2 regions of the Priestia sp. D51 genome follow, and region 1 is predicted to be linked to the other one. Evidence: riboswitches for the same ligand, from Rfam matches in the RefSeq annotation. Region 1 holds a riboswitch; the other holds the start of a gene.

Region 1 (8,026 bases):
ACCAATATCCAATTTCGTATATCAGAAATGTTCAATCATTTGATTGTATTTAATAAAAAGTACGTGTACGGCATTGTACTAGGGGTATTTCTGACGAATTTGTTTTTTTCACCAATGGTCGCTTATGATCTGGTGTTTGGGGTAGGACAATCTGTACTATCATTACTCATTACCATTTTTTCTATGCGCTATATTAAAAATATGTGGGCCCGTATGCTTATTAATACACTTGTGTTTACGTTTACGATGTTTATTATTGCGTTTGAACTGCACCTAGCATTTGATTTACCATTTTTCTTTACATGGTTAACAACAGCTGTTGGTGAGTTTGTGGTTATGCTTGTTGGAGCACCAATTATGGCGGCAATTAATAAACGTGTACAATTTAATAAGCTAGTTGGATAAAAAGATGTGGCTGTGATAAATCTCACAGCCGCATCTTTTTTTCTTTGTTATTCTATAAGTGTAGTGATAAACCCCTTATTATTGAAGAGCTTTTCACGCATGGAAAAATTACCCATATCTAGCATGTAAAAAGAGCAGGTCGCTATTGCGTTCTGCTCTTTTTGCGTAACGCAATAGCGAGTATTCAATTAGATTATTTTGAAAGAAGAAGTGACAAATCTCACAGCGCGTTCTTTTTTCTTTTGTTACGATATACATATAGTTGGCAAACTCCTTATCGAAAAGTTTTTCGCACAACAACACATTACCTATGCGTAGCAATTAAAAAAGCAGACCGACAAGGTTTGCTTTTTTAATTGTGTATTTTTACCATTAAATAACTTTTTTGAGTTATAATTGTAAAATAATCTTTGTTACGAGAGAGGGGATTATTTTTTGAATAGAAAGTTAGGAATTCTTGTTTTATTAGTGTTAGCTATCTTATTTGCCGGGTGTTCAAAAGAAGAAGACAACGTTCCTTTAAGAGAACTAGAAAAGATCCATATTAACGTCATCAAAGAACAAAAGATGAAGCAAGGGATTTCGTATGAATTGGAATTCGTAAACAAGAGCGATTTGACCATCAAACAAAACGACGTATTTTTATCGTATCCACTAAAAATAAAAAACGGTTATTCTGAAAATAAATTTAAGGTGTTAGCAGAAGGCAATAAGTTAAATATTAAGCCAAAACAAAAGGTAAAGTTGACTGCATTTCTTCCTTATAAAGGAATTAATAAAGAAGCGTTAGCTATTGATGAGCCTGACGTAAAGTGCATAGGATATTGGAATAAGATCGATGACTACCATCAATTTTCTTTTGGAGGATCTTTGAAGCGAGAATAACACATGGATCTGTTAAATAATGGAACTTATGAAGCGTGAAATCGTATATAAATCAAGGGGGAGATTTTATTGAAGAGATATGGACTATTTATCATTAGTTTCATCGTTTTCTTGGGTAGCTTTCAACTGCTATCAGGAATGATTCTTACGCTCTTATATGTTCCAGAAAGTTCGACTATGTGGAGCTCAATCGAAGGATTATCAAGTAAAGTAACGTTTGGCAGTTATTCTGGTAGCTTTGCTTTTATGATTCCCGCTGTAGCAGCTACAGCCGCTTTTTTTATCTCTAAAAAATGGGTTAGGAAAAGTGTATAAGAAACTAATAGCGGTGGTGAATAAACAGTGAATGTAGACACGGATAGATTAGTTAGCTTCTTTATTTTATGGGGAACACCCGCTGCTTTTAGTATAATAGAGTACTTTAAACTGAGTAAGACTGAAAAACAAGAAGCTATACGAGACTTAACATCATTAAAATCGATTATAACAACAGGCTTTATATTGATTGGAGGAGTGATGGCGAGTTTAGGTAGAGTATTATCGCTGCTGCCTCTGCACATTATAGGTACTTTTATTTTAGTCATTGGTGGTATCGCGGGCGCTATTGAAGCATGGAAAACAGAAAAAAAGAGAGGTATTATTATTCTTGCTTTCATAGTATCTATGATTGCTTTTACATTTGTAATATAAATTCGGCATGTAACAAGAGCTGCTCATGACTTGAGCAGCTCTTGTTAGTTTCTTATTTATTGCGTCTCCAGCTGCTGGTCTTTTTTCTTTAACGTAAGAGCGAGCAGGAACGAAACGATAGCGAAAGCGATGGCTACATAATAGACGGTATGGACCCCGCTTGTCATACTTTTTATTTGTAACAGCGTTTTATTCGTTTCATTTGATTGTTGAATAAAGTGCTGAGAAGCCATTGTCATAATACTTGTATACAAAGCGGGTCCAATTGCGCCTGAAACTTGGTTAATCGTATTTGAAATGGCTGAACCGTGAGCGTGAAGCGGCTTAGGTACTTGATTTAAAGCAAGCGTCATTACGGGTCCTATGCTTAAACCTACGCCAATTGTAAAGGCAGCGTATAAAATAGCTGCAGTCATCGTAGTTGTTTCTCTTGAAATGTTAGTGAACAAACTTAAAATAAACGTTAAAAGAATTAAACTTGTTAAAAGCAGCGGTTTAAATCCAATTTTATCAAACAAACTTCCTCCGACCATAGCTGTTAGAGCCAGCGTTACTCCTCCTGGAAGCATAAGAAAACCTGATGGTAGCAACTCTATACTGATCAGTCAATCTAGACGTTTAGGTCTTGCATAGAAGTGGAGATTGACGTTAGTTTGACAGGTGTAAGCATTGCTTGAAATGTTAAGAATAAGATTACAAAGTATTTTGGATCTATACTTCTATTGCTGTTAAAAAAATATAGTCAAGTAATGAAATTAAAAGAAGACGAGAAGCGTATAGCATGTTACGATAGGGACGGTATAGAAATTGACACATATCGGTTTCTAATAGAAGAGACAAATTTTAAAATTTTTAAATGTAAGGTTGTGATTCACCTGAGACTGAATAAATTTATTAGCGAATCTGGCAAAGCGTCAAGACGCGGGGCAGATAAGTTAATTAGTGAAGGAAGAGTAACCGTTAATGGAAAGGTTGCAAAAATCGGAGATCAAGTTAAGCCTGGCGATGATATTCGAGTAAGTGGCCAACAGCTTCGGATTGCTCGAAATAATGTATATATTGCACTTAATAAACCGGTCGGCATTACAAGTACGAGTGAGAAAAAAGTAAAGGGAAACATCATTGACTTAGTCAATCACCCTTTGCGTATTCATCATGTCGGACGACTAGATAAGGATTCAGACGGCTTAATTTTACTTACAAATGACGGCGATATTATTAACGAAATTTTACGTGCAGAAAACAAGCATGAAAAAGAATATATTGTTGCAGTAGATAAGCCGATTACACCCGAGTTTATCAAAAACATGTCTGAGGGAGTAAAAATTTTAGGTACAAAAACGCTTCCTTGTAAAGTGACACAGCTGTCTAAGTACGAGTTTCAAATTATTTTAACACAGGGCTTAAATCGTCAAATTCGCCGTATGTGTGAAGTGCTCGGATATGAAGTATACCGACTTCAGCGTACGCGTATTATGAATATTCACTTAAACAACTTGCCTGTTGGGCAATGGAGAGATTTAACGAAAAAAGAGCGTACGCAGCTATTCAAAGAATTAGACTATGAACCTAAAGAGTGGTAAATCAAAAGACACCAGCCTGTTAGACTGGTGTCTTTTTTTATTCGCATACAACTACTTGTCTAGAAAATACGCTTTTGCGCGCTACGCAGCGATCTGAAATAGAAAAGCCAGCTTCATGAATCATATGGTCAATCGTGTCTACTGTAATCACGACTACTTTATCCGCAAAGCGGCGAGCGTGTTTTAAAATAGAAAGCTGATCTTCAGGCGTCGCGTGGGTGTAGAGATTGTAAGGCATGTCGATGATCGCTACGTCATAGTGAGTGGTAACATCCGAAATCGGTCCGGTTTTGACATCACCCTTTAAGCCGAAATGCGCAATATTTTCACGAGATCCGTCGGTCACAAGTGGGTTGATATCGCGTCCTACAATATCAATGCCCATTGAAAGAGCTTCTACGAGGACTGTACCAATACCACAGCATGGATCAATCGCTTTGATTCCTTCAGGCTTTGGAACGGCAATGTTAGCTACAGCTCTTGCAAGGCGGGTACTGAGTGCCGTAGAGTATTCACGCGGTTTCTTCAAATGATGCAGCCATACAGCTTCGCTTTTTTGATATTTTCCAAAATACCAGCGTCCTTCAAATGGAACAATTCCAAACAAATGGTCAGGGTTATGCAAGTCTGCTTCTGCTACAAAATGCCAACCCACATCACGTTCAATCGCACGCTGACCTTTATAGCTTATTTTTTGATCTTTTTCTAAGTCATTAATTTTCATAAAAATGAGTTTAAATGTTTGATTTCCAAGGTCAATATCTTCTACTTGTTTGCAAATATCTGCAAGGTCATCTGATTCATACATAATATCTAATCGCTCTTTGATAAAAGGGCTTCTGCTTGGATCAAGTTTAACGGCGCTTCTTATGATAGGTTTCTCAGTTTCAATTTCAAAAAGAGAGCGTCTCTCTAATTGACATAGTGAGAGTTCCTCTTCGCTGCATGCGTATGTGTAGATATACTGAGGCAGCTGCGTATGGTTATTCAATATCGTATCATCCTTTATCGTATCTAATTATCCTTCTTCTCAAACAATAGCGAGAAAAGAAGAGAAAAGCAACGAATTTAAATATATTTGGCTGTGAATACTAAATTGAAGCGCTACATAGTCCACTTATTTGACAAAACATGCTAAAATAACTGATGATAACCTGCATGTGCTGCTGTTTATACAAAAGAACTGGATCAAGGTTTCTCAAAAATCATTTATACACTGCTGACATTTTGATGAATAGGAGAGGCTACGTGATGTCTAAAAGTGATCATGAAAAGCAACAGATGAGTCGGGCTGATATGAAAAAACAAGCTAAAACATCCTCGCAAAACCTTGTGATGAACGTACTCATTGCCATTGTATCTGTATGTATTTTAGCTCTTATTATAAATATTTTTGTACTAATGAAATGAGCCGTTATGCTGCTCATTTCTTTTTGTTAGGTTCAGCTTTTATTGAAGAGTTTGAGGTCTCTTTCACTAGAGAGCACATTGTGAATAGCATATCTTTTTTTTACAAATGATAGTTGTGATATGATAAAGCAATAATACATTAGACAAAAAGCTGGAGGTTACTTAGTATGCCATTACTTAGATTTGATGTAATAGAAGGAAGAGACGAAAAAGAGTTAAAAGCATTACTAGACGCTACTCATCGAGCGATGCTAGAAGCCTTTGGCGTCCCAGAACGCGATCGTTATCAAATTGTACATCAGCATCCTGCTCATGAAATGATTATTGAAGATACAGGTCTTGGCTTTGAGAGAAGCAAGGATTTGGTTATTATAAGTGTGACGAGCAAACAGCGAACAGAAGAGCAAAAACAAGCTCTTTACAAATTAATTGTAAAAGAGCTGGGAGAAAGCTGCGGAATTCAGCCAAGCGACATTATGATTTCAATTGTTGAAAACGGTAATGCTGACTGGAGCTTTGGTATGGGAGAAGCTCAATTCTTAACTGGGAAATTATAAAATGGTTTATTATCTAGAGAAGCCCTTATTTCTAAGGGCTTTTTCTCATTTTGTCTATAAAAATATTATTCTCTTAGTCACATCTTACTCAAAATTAAATACAGACATCTGTCAAATGAATGATACAATAAGCTTATATGCCGTTTTGAGTGGGAAAACCAAAAAAGAGTTCGGCGTACTAACTTCAGAACAACAATAATTTTACATAAAGATGTAAAGATTTAAAGGTTAAAAGAGAAATGTATAAAATCTGTAAAACAAAAGAACAGTTACGCGTTAAACATAGGAGTAAAAGGTTCTTCACGTGTTTTTTCGGATAATAAGAGAAAGTAATTTTGATCATTGAGGAGGAACTTAGAATGTTTGGATTTGATGCAGATGTATCGCCATTAGTGCGAATTAAAGTAATTGGAGTCGGCGGTGGAGGAAATAACACCGTTAACCGTATGATTGAACATGGTGTACAAGGGGTAGAATTTATCGCCGTTAATACGGATGCTCAGGCGCTTAATTTATCTAAAGCAGATGTGAAAATGCAGATTGGTGCGGCATTAACGCGAGGATTAGGTGCAGGAGCTAATCCAGAAGTAGGAAGAGAAGCTGCAGAAGAAAGCAGAGAGCAAATTCAAGAAGTACTGCAAGGCGCAGATATGGTATTCGTAACAGCTGGCATGGGGGGAGGCACTGGTACTGGAGCAGCTCCGGTTATTGCCCAAATTGCCCGTGAACTAAATGCTTTAACAATTGGAGTAGTTACTCGCCCTTTCAAGTTTGAAGGAAATAAACGTACCAAGCAAGCAGTAGGCGGTATTACTGCGATGAATGAATCGGTAGATACCCTTATTGTCATTCCAAACGACCGCTTGCTTGAAATCGTTGATAAAAAGACACCTATGCTTGAAGCATTCCGTGAAGCAGATAATGTTCTTCGCCAAGGTATTCAAGGTATTTCAGATTTAATCGCTGTTCCGGGGCTGATTAACCTTGACTTTGCTGATGTAAAAACAATTATGTCTAATCAAGGATTTGCGCTTATGGGTATCGGACGAGCTTCGGGATCAGATCGAGCAATTGAAGCAGCGAAAAAAGCGATTTCTAGTCCGCTGCTAGATGCATCGATTGATGGAGCAAGAGGCGTGCTGCTGAACATTACGAGCGGCAGCAGCCTGAGTCTTTACGAAGTACAGGAAGCAGCAGATATTGTCACGTCCGCTTCTGATCAGGACTTAAATATGATTTTTGGATCTGTGATTAATGAAGATTTAAAGGACGAAATGATGGTAACCGTTATTGCCACTGGATTTGATGATGAAGATATTTCACCATCAGCTTCCACTTCTAGAGTTTCAAGAGCACGCTACTAAATTAAATAACCAGCTTTTATGGTGGCAATTGTTTTTCAATTGCCTTAAAAGGGAATCCGGTGAAAATCCGGAGCGGTCCCGCCACTGTAACAAGGAGCCTTATGTCAAAAAGCCACTGTCTATTTAGAGACGGGAAGGCGGTATAAGGCAATGACTTGAAGCCAGGAGACCTGCCATAAATCGCAGCACACAATAACCTACGAGGATAGGGAGGTGTTTTGGCAGAATCAAAAATACGATAAACAAGGGATACGTTTATCTGAATTTGTTGTGAAGGCAAGCACTTCTTTTTAGAAGTGCTTTTTTTTGTGTATTAAAATAGAAGGTGGAAAAATGAATGATAAATAATAAAAAACTTGTATCTATGATATTTCTCGTGTTACTTTGCCTCACTGCTTGCGCTCCTAATGAAGAGAGCGTAAGTATAAAAGAAAGAAAGAAAACGGATAAAAGTGTGACGTTTTTATTTAATTTTACATCTGCAACGCTTGATCCTCATACGGACGATAATTATACAGCAGTTCGTGGGGGAGTAGGGGAGACGCTTGTTAAAATCAACGACGATTTAAAAATAAAGCCTTGGCTTGCTGAAAAGTGGGAAACGAAAGATAACGGCCTTACATGGACATTTATGATAAGAAAGAACATCATGTTTCAAAACGGAAAAGCGCTGGATGCAAATGCCGTTAAGTCTTCTCTTCAAAGAACGATAGACCAAAGTTATGCGATGAAAAACGCTTTAAATATTAAAGAAATGAAAGCGAACAGTCATGCGCTGACAATTACATTAAAAGAACCAATGCCTAAATTTCCTTCTGAATTAGTGCATCCAAATACAGCTATTATAGATGTTGATGCTTCTAATATAGCTAAGAAGCCCATTGGTACGGGTCCATTTCGCGTCTTGTCTTTTGATCAAGGAAATCAAGTAAAATTAGAAAGATATGAAAATTATTGGGGTGGAAAAGTGAAATTGAAAAGTGCGATCTTTGGATTTAACGAAGATGCTAATGCGCGAGTTGCTGCTCTTCAATCTGGAACAGCCGATATTATTTATCGCCCGCCTTTAGAAAGCTTGGGCACTTTACAAACAGATCCGTCTTTTAAAGTAAGTGGAGTACCTAGTGTGCGC
Region 2 (8,026 bases), on a different contig from region 1:
TCAATGTATTTTTTAGAAGAAATTGACCCAATCTCTTCATCCGAATTGCAGAAAAACACAATTTTTTTATCGAGCGATAAGCCAAGCTCTTGAATCGCTTTAATCGCCCATATAGATTGCACAATGCCGCCTTTCATGTCTAAAATTCCCGGACCGTACAGCTTGTTTCCCTCTGTTCTTAGACTTAGCCTTCCCTTTTCCCATACCGTGTCAAAGTGACCGATAATTAAAAGCTGCTTTTCTCCTTCTCCAATCGTAAATTTCAAATGGTTTCCTACTTCTTTTTCTTCTATAATTTCGTAGCCTACTCCTAAACGCTTTTGAAACAGCTCCGTTAAATACATTCCACACTGATCTACTAACTCTTTACTGTAGGACGGTGATTCTTTTTTCACAAATCCAACTAAATCTTCAAGCATCTCTTGTTCGTGTTCTTTTAAATAACTAAATACACTTTGTTCTACCATTACCTGACTCAAATCAATTCCTCCTCCAAACAACCCCTGCTGCTCGCATTAAATGCTTTTATTTATCGTACGTATAACTATGTTCTACGTTTCACATAACGACCTTAAATTATCCTTAATTATAATGGTTTTCAGACAATTTTCCATCCTTTAAATATAGATAATACTTTAACTTATTCATAACCGACCGAAAATAGCCATAAACTTCAACAAATTCATACAAAAAAGCTTCAATCTTCAACAGATTAAAGCTTTCGTTTGACTAATTGACATTTATTTTAATATTTTTCCCTTTTGACTTCACACTCACAAAAACAAACATAGACACTAAAAAAATAAACAAAATAACGCCAACCATTTCAAAGTTTACTTCGGCCCACGGGTTAAAGAAAGTGAATGCTAAATAGAGTGACACACCATACGCGAGGACAACAATAACCCAGCCCATCAAGCGGGAAGCAGATCGCCCAAACTTACTCGATTCATTCACCATTTTATGTACAATCAGTGAATCGATTGTATCTGTCAGCATCATACCAAACATAAATACTAGTCCTAATAAAAGCGGCGTATACTTGCCTGCGTTCCCTACAGCTAGAGACCACACGGCCGTTTGACTGACCGTTTCGGCTGCTAAAGCGAACAATGCTCCTACAAGAATAATTAAAAAAGGATTCGTTGTTCCTTTTGCGATTTTCGGAATAAACTTCCCTTTTAACCCGCTCAGCTCAAACTCTTCCTCTTTATTTTTGGTTCGAAGCAAATGATATGTGTTTAATGTCCCGATTAGAAAGAGGGAGATAATGGATACCCAAGATGCAAAATGATCGAAATACGATGGAAACGTAAAATTCTTCATCACCACGCCAAGCACCCCGGCCGTGACGGCCACCATTCCTCCGTGACCTAGTGAAAACAGCGTGCCGACCCACGGGGCAAAACGGCTCCCCATTCGCCAATTATATCGGGTCTGGCCATCAATAAAAGCTAAGTGATCTGCATCCAATCCGTGCCTGATTCCTAATAAAAAGACAAGTAAAAAAACTGATAAACCTTCCATTTCCTACACTCCTTTTTTTAAAATAAAACGTAAAAAAGCCTCAATTCTATAGAAATTGAGGATGTGTCGGCATATGAAAATAAACAGCAATTGCTCACTGCGTACCTTGATACACCGCCTCTTTCCTAGAAGAGTCAAGTGTACAGAATAGGTAGGTCTCCTGGCTTGAGATCATCATTTTCTACCGCCTTCCCCGTTTTGAGTGACGATAAGATAGAAAACTCCCTGCTTACAGTGGCTGGACCGCTCGAGATTTGCACTCGATTCCCTGTTACCTCTTACGCTATGTAAGAGCACCTAAACTGTGCGAATGATTCATTTTCTTCCTCATTATACTAGTACTCCTTACAAATGAATAGAGAAAATTCAAATAAAAAAGCCCTGCTAAGCTTTACATGCTTAGCAGGGCTTTTTAAAGCAATTAAACTACTTCTACCGTTACGTCTACGTTGCCGCTGATTGCTTTTGAATACGGGCAGTATGAGTGGGCTAGGTCTACATATTTTTTAGCTGTTTCTAAATCTAAGCCTTCGATATGAGCTTCAAGCGCTACAGCAATTTTCACTCCTTGATCAGCTTTATCTGGAAGCAGCTGAACCGTAGCTTTTACTTCACTGCTTTTAATTTCTACGTTATGTTTTTTCAACATAAATTCTAACGCGCTGTTGAAACAAGCACTGTATCCAGCTGCAAATAGCTGCTCTGGGTTTGTTGCTGTTGTTGCTTCTCCACCAAGCGCTGGAGGTGTTGCAACGTCTAGATTAAAGATATTATCTAAAGAATGAACTTCTCCTGTTCTTCCACCTGTGTTAACGACTGTCGTTTCATATAAAGCTTTCATGTATAAATCTCTCCTCTTTTTTAGTAATTTTATTAAAATTTTTTATTTATCGTTTCTGTAATTTAATTGTACACAATTTAATTTTAAAAAACAAGTGTTAAATACATTAAAAATTTTCCAATAAAAAAAAGCCGCGTATATGCGACTTTTTCTTAATAATATTGAGACTGTTCGTCATAAGCTGATTTTCGAAAAATAGACAAGTTAGTAATAGCCCTCATCAGTTTCGTATTAAAAATAACATAATGAATAAACAGCGCCAGCACGCAGCCTAAAACGGCTCCTGTTAACACATCGAATGGATAGTGAACGCCAACCCATACGCGTGAAAATGCAATGAGTGCACCCATGACAACCCACATGCGCCCTGAACGTTTGAAATGCAGCCAAATGGTAAAAGTGATAACTAATGCAGACGTAGCATGATCGCTTGGAAATGAAGAATTCGCGGCGTGATCAATAAGCTGATTCACGTGGTGAGAGATAAACGGACGATCTCGATAAGCAAATAAACTAATCACTTTATTGATAATGACTCCTGTGGCACAAGCACATAAAGCTTGAAATGCTACAACACGGCTGCCGTTTTTATTAATAAGTAAAAACAAGCCGAGTAAAACAATAAGTACATACTGGGCATAATCTGCAAAGAATACCATCAGCGAATCTACAAACTTCACATGCGAGGCGTACTGATTCACCGCATGGAAAATGGTATAGTCTACTGAATTAATAGCTGATAACATAATCGAAATCCTTTCTTATTTTTAAATGTCATTAGCTATCTTATCAGTTTCTGAAGAAAATGAACATATTTTTGTCAGAAGCTTCCTAACTGGTATTTATAAATAACGTAGTCAGGCTGAGTGGTAAGCCAACAGATTTTTGCCCATTAACTTACCTGCGAATGATCCACGATGTTTTTTTGCAAAAAGATTTCTTCTAAAGAAGGCTCTTCTACGTGAATTTGATAAATATCGATGCCGCATTGAATCAATTCGCGAATAATCAGAGGGATATTTCTCTCTTTTTGAAGCATCACTTTTGTGTACGTGTGATGGTATTCCACGTCCGGACTCACTGTACGGAAAAACTGTTGAATATATTCTTTATGACTGCTTGGGTAAGGATCATGTTTAATCATCACCGTTTTTTTCGCTTGGTATTGAAAACGCAGTTCTTCCATTGTCCCTTCTACTAAAATAACACCATTTTTCATAATCGCTACACGTGTACAAATCTTCTCAACTTCATTTAAATTATGAGACGTCATAAAAATTGTCTTGCCCTGATTTTGAAGTTCTCTTATTAATTCATGAATGTGGAGAGCAGATTCAATATCTACTCCAGAAGTTGGTTCATCTAAAAAGATAAGATCTGGGTCTGTTACAATCGCTTGAGCAATTCCTAACTTCTTTTTCATTCCAAATGAAAACTTTCCAACTTTCTGATGGTCATGTCCTTCTAATCCTACTTTCTTCAGTACATTACTACAGTGTTCTTTAGAAAAACGATGTCCGTTTATCTTTAAAAAATAGCGCAAATGATTGAGTGCCGTCATCTCATCATAAAAGGTAGCATAGTCAGGAAGCACACCTATTTTCTTCTGAAGCTCTAAATCAATATCACTCTGTCCCAGCAGCGTAAATTCTCCTGCTGAAGGGAATGAAACGCCGGTAAGCATATTAATAAATGTAGACTTCCCTGCTCCGTTCCTCCCTAAAAATCCGTAAATTTCTCCTTGTGGGACTTGCAAATTAATACTATTAACAATTGTTTTAGATCCATACTTTTTAGTTAATTTACTTGTTTCAATAGCATACATATTATACTTCTCTCCTTTTAAAACTCCAAAGTCCCGTACATAAACAGAGTGCTGCAAAAATAAGAAGAACCGTTAAATACCCTTTCTCCAACTTTAAATAGTAGTAGGGTGTCACATACTTAAACCATGCAATGTACGCTTTTGATGAAAATATGCTCCATCCACTCAGTACCGGTAGAACAAACGATAAAATAATTGATAAAAACATAGTATGAGTTGGACTTGGTATTAAAGCTGAAAGCATTAAAACAAATGAAATGATACAAACGGTGAATAGCAGGCACTCTAAAAATATATAAAAAGAAAAATGATGCGAAATAAACCCAATCAGTAGAAAAGAAATAGAGATACAAACAAGCCAGAAACAACAAATTCCCAAGAATTTCCCTAGTACAATACGCTCTCTTGATGTTTTGGTAACTAAAAACCTGGCTGTTCTTGTTTTAATTTCTTGATTAATAACATTATGAGAAAGACTTGAAATAAACAAAGGTCCGAACCCGAGAAGCATCACCAAAATTCCCCCGTTGGCTCCATCTCGAATCTGTGCGCTCGTCAGTTGACCTCCAAGTTGACTAACTAGATGGGCTATTCCATAGGAAGCACCGCATACGATTAAAATAACGATAATTGATTTAACACTTTTAAATAAGCTTTGAAACTCTTTTACACTAATGGCCCACATTTTTAAAATCTCCTTTTTACATAAGTTTGACTGCTATCATCCAACAAAAGGATGATTTATTCCCTCAGGTAAAGCTTTTTTCTCTTTGGGCTTTCCGTTCCAAGAAAAATTTGTCCATATGCGCAGCAGCTTTTCCACCGGTCCAGTTTGAAATTTTTGCACGTACATATAACTGCCGATCAGCTGAATTCCGTATATACCGATGCAGACAAAAATCCCTGCTATCATGCCGAGCTTTCCGAAATAACCTAATCCATAACCGTAAAAAATCGTCGTGCATATAACCGTTTGCATTAAATAATTACTAAGCGATATCCTGCCTACGCTTTCAAAAGCCTTCATCAAAAATGACCTCTCGCATTTCACATATACCCAAGCAAAGCCTGCAATATAACCAAGAGATAGGAGACTCCCACCTAACATATGTGTAGAACCAGCCCAATTAGCATCTGGCCATACGTACATAGTTCCTTTTAACAGTAAGCTAAGCGGAATCAACACGGCCGCCCAACGGCCATACTGTTTTTGATTAGCTGAAACGTCGTAAAACCACTTTTTCTTCCCTGCGTACATGCCAAACAAAAATAAAGCACCCATTATAAATGGTGTAAACAAGAAGGCAAAAGCAAATTTATATCCTGCTATATTCATCGGATCAACGTTGTTGCGGTGGTCTTTAATTTGTTCATAAGTTCCACTTCCATACACATGAATCGTATCTTTTACGTATGTGGTAAGCGTTTGTTTATCACTAAGAAGATACATATTATCGTTTAATGAACCGTAACCAGCTGCTCCCGTAAGAACTAGTAAAATCGATGCCCATACCAACAGCGTTTTAGCTTTACGGTTTAAAAAGAAAACTAATAAAAATATCCCCATCATTCCGTAAAACGTAAGAATATCTCCTTCCCATAAAAGTACTCCATGCAGTAGGCCAAACCCTAGAAGCAGAAGAAAGCGGCGAAAGAAATGCCTTTTTACTCCTAACTGACTTCTTTCTAAGCTTTCTTTCATCTTCACCATTGAATAACCGAATAAAAAAGTAAAGATTGGCATAAAACTTTCTTCTACCGCGACTTTTAAAAAGACATAGGCTGCTGAATCACTTGGTGATAGCGAGAAGAGATGAATCATATCCTTTCCGTAAATGCCATATTGAAAAATCAGCATATTCGCTAGTAAAATACCAAACAAGCTGAATCCTCTCATACTATCAATTACTTTAACCCGCCTAACATCATTACTCATCCTTTTAACTCCTTTACTATGTGTCTGTGTATTTAGTATATGAAATGAAGTTTTCAAGAAAATAAACGGGAGATTATCTTTTCTTTAACATTTTCCAATTTTGTTAATCTTTTCGTAATGTTCTTATGCTAAAATCGAATACGTATGAAATGAAACAGAGGTGATTTATATTGGAAGATGCATCTATCTTGCTAGTTGATGATGAAATTGCTATTGTCAAAATGCTGGAGACAGTATTAAAAAAAGAAGGATTCAACCAAATCTATAAAGCTCACACCGCTCAAGAAGCGCTAGATGTTTTACATAATAAAACGATTGATATTATTTTGTTGGACGTCATGCTTCCCGATAAAAGCGGATTTGATATTTGTCCTAAAATCCGTGAGCTCTCAAACGCATATATCCTGTTCATAACAGCCAAAGTATCTGACTTGGATGTGTTAACGGGTTTCGCCATGGGCGGAGACGACTACGTAACCAAGCCATTTAATCCTTTAGAGATTGCGGCACGAATTAAAGCACGATTGCGCAGAAAACAAGCGCTGACGGAAAGAAGTCCTGTAAAAATGGAATTACAGCCTTCAAATCGCTATGAGTTTGATCGTTTTATCGTAGATGAATCCGCTGGAGAGCTCATTGTAGATGGTCAAACGGTTGCTTGCCCCGCACAAGTATTTTTGCTGCTACTTCATTTTTGTAAAAACATGAACGTGATTCTTTCTAAATCACAGCTGCTTGAAGCCGTTTGGGGATATAACCAGTTCGTAGACGATAATACGGTAACCGTTCATATTCGAAGAATTAGAGAAAGAATCGAAGATAACCCTAGCAGTCCACAACACTTAGTTACGGTACGAGGGCTTGGATATAAATTAGTGAATGGAAAAGCACTATGAAATCAATTAAAAGAAGGTTGACCTTTCATTTTTCGTTTCAGTTTATTATGACTTCTATTTGCATTTGCTGTGTTATTTTTTGTTGTTTTATATTTATAGCTGTATATCTTACGAATCAAGATATAAGAAGAGACTTTCCTACAGGATCTCTAAGCATGTTAACAACTGATACAGTTATTGAAAATGGAAAAGCTACTATACCAAAAGATTTAACAAAAGAAATTAAAAGTGAAAACTTATGGTATCAAGTAGTAAACAAAAAAGGAGATGTAATTGGAGAAGTCAATACTCCTAAGAATATCCCTAAACATTATACAATTACTCAACTTCTCGATATTGAAAAACAGAAAAAATTTCGAAACTATCATATCGTCACAGAACTGGATACGTTTCTTGTACAACCTACATACTACATACTAGGCTATAAAAATGAATTAAAAGACCAGTTATACGATTTATATAAAAACTACAGCCAAGACGGTCTTCCAATAACGGAAAAAGTACCTCAATTAGAAAAGCAGTTATTAAGTAAGGATGCTTCTCTACAAGTTATTAACAACCAAGGTAAAGTTGTCTCTTCCTTTCGAATGTCCAAAACAAAACAACAGTATGAGCCTTTAGACATTATTTCCCGAAAAATTGAAAAAGATAAATATGAATCTACAGCTACAATCTTTCATGATTCAAAGAAAAATTATTCCTGGATTTTTCATACCCCTAACAAACATCAAACTATTTCTGACTACTCAATTATTAAAAAACTAGTAATTGGCGCAGTTATTGTTACTGCTTCAGTTCTTTTAGCAACTATATCTATTTCAATCTGGAACGCTTTTCGCTACGGTGGGCCCTTACTTCTCTTCACCAGCTGGCTCGGACGCATGGGAAGCGGAAACTATTCAGAAGTGCTAACAGAAAAAGAGCGGAAGCGCGTCTTTCGGAAGAATGGAAAAGTACGTTTTCAATATCGTTTGTATTCAGAAGTAATCACAGCTTTTTAT

What was found. Region 1 has a riboswitch for cobalamin ahead of nikA (nickel ABC transporter substrate-binding protein). Riboswitches for the same ligand answer to the same signal wherever they lie in the genome.
Region 2: it holds a riboswitch for cobalamin, as region 1 does, so the genes downstream of both, ACNHOZ_RS24795 (HoxN/HupN/NixA family nickel/cobalt transporter) here and nikA (nickel ABC transporter substrate-binding protein) in region 1, are expected to answer to the same signal.

What each region holds. Positions count from the first base shown of each region.
Region 1 is NZ_JBLTIR010000007.1:27,304-35,329, forward strand. Features, by position in the region: gene ACNHOZ_RS23115 (QueT transporter family protein) at 1-405, shown strand, start outside; gene ACNHOZ_RS23120 (hypothetical protein) at 841-1,290, shown strand; gene ACNHOZ_RS23125 (hypothetical protein) at 1,360-1,605, shown strand; gene ACNHOZ_RS23130 (hypothetical protein) at 1,633-1,980, shown strand; gene ACNHOZ_RS23135 (MFS transporter) at 2,037-2,570, opposite strand; gene rluF (23S rRNA pseudouridine(2604) synthase RluF) at 2,847-3,563, shown strand; gene ACNHOZ_RS23145 (TRM11 family SAM-dependent methyltransferase) at 3,601-4,554, opposite strand; gene ACNHOZ_RS23150 (hypothetical protein) at 4,815-4,973, shown strand; gene ACNHOZ_RS23155 (tautomerase family protein) at 5,141-5,530, shown strand; gene ftsZ (cell division protein FtsZ) at 5,890-6,894, shown strand; cobalamin riboswitch at 6,897-7,087, shown strand; gene nikA (nickel ABC transporter substrate-binding protein) at 7,232-8,026, shown strand, end outside.
Region 2 is NZ_JBLTIR010000009.1:93,237-101,262, forward strand. Features, by position in the region: gene ACNHOZ_RS24790 (M20 family metallopeptidase) at 1-500, opposite strand, end outside; gene ACNHOZ_RS24795 (HoxN/HupN/NixA family nickel/cobalt transporter) at 730-1,527, opposite strand; cobalamin riboswitch at 1,661-1,843, opposite strand; gene ACNHOZ_RS24800 (organic hydroperoxide resistance protein) at 1,949-2,368, opposite strand; gene ACNHOZ_RS24805 (undecaprenyl-diphosphatase) at 2,521-3,114, opposite strand; gene ACNHOZ_RS24810 (ABC transporter ATP-binding protein) at 3,261-4,193, opposite strand; partial or broken gene ACNHOZ_RS24815 (ABC transporter permease) at 4,195-4,890, opposite strand; gene ACNHOZ_RS24820 (DUF418 domain-containing protein) at 4,915-6,129, opposite strand; gene ACNHOZ_RS24825 (response regulator transcription factor) at 6,300-7,025, shown strand; gene ACNHOZ_RS24830 (sensor histidine kinase) at 7,181-8,026, shown strand, end outside.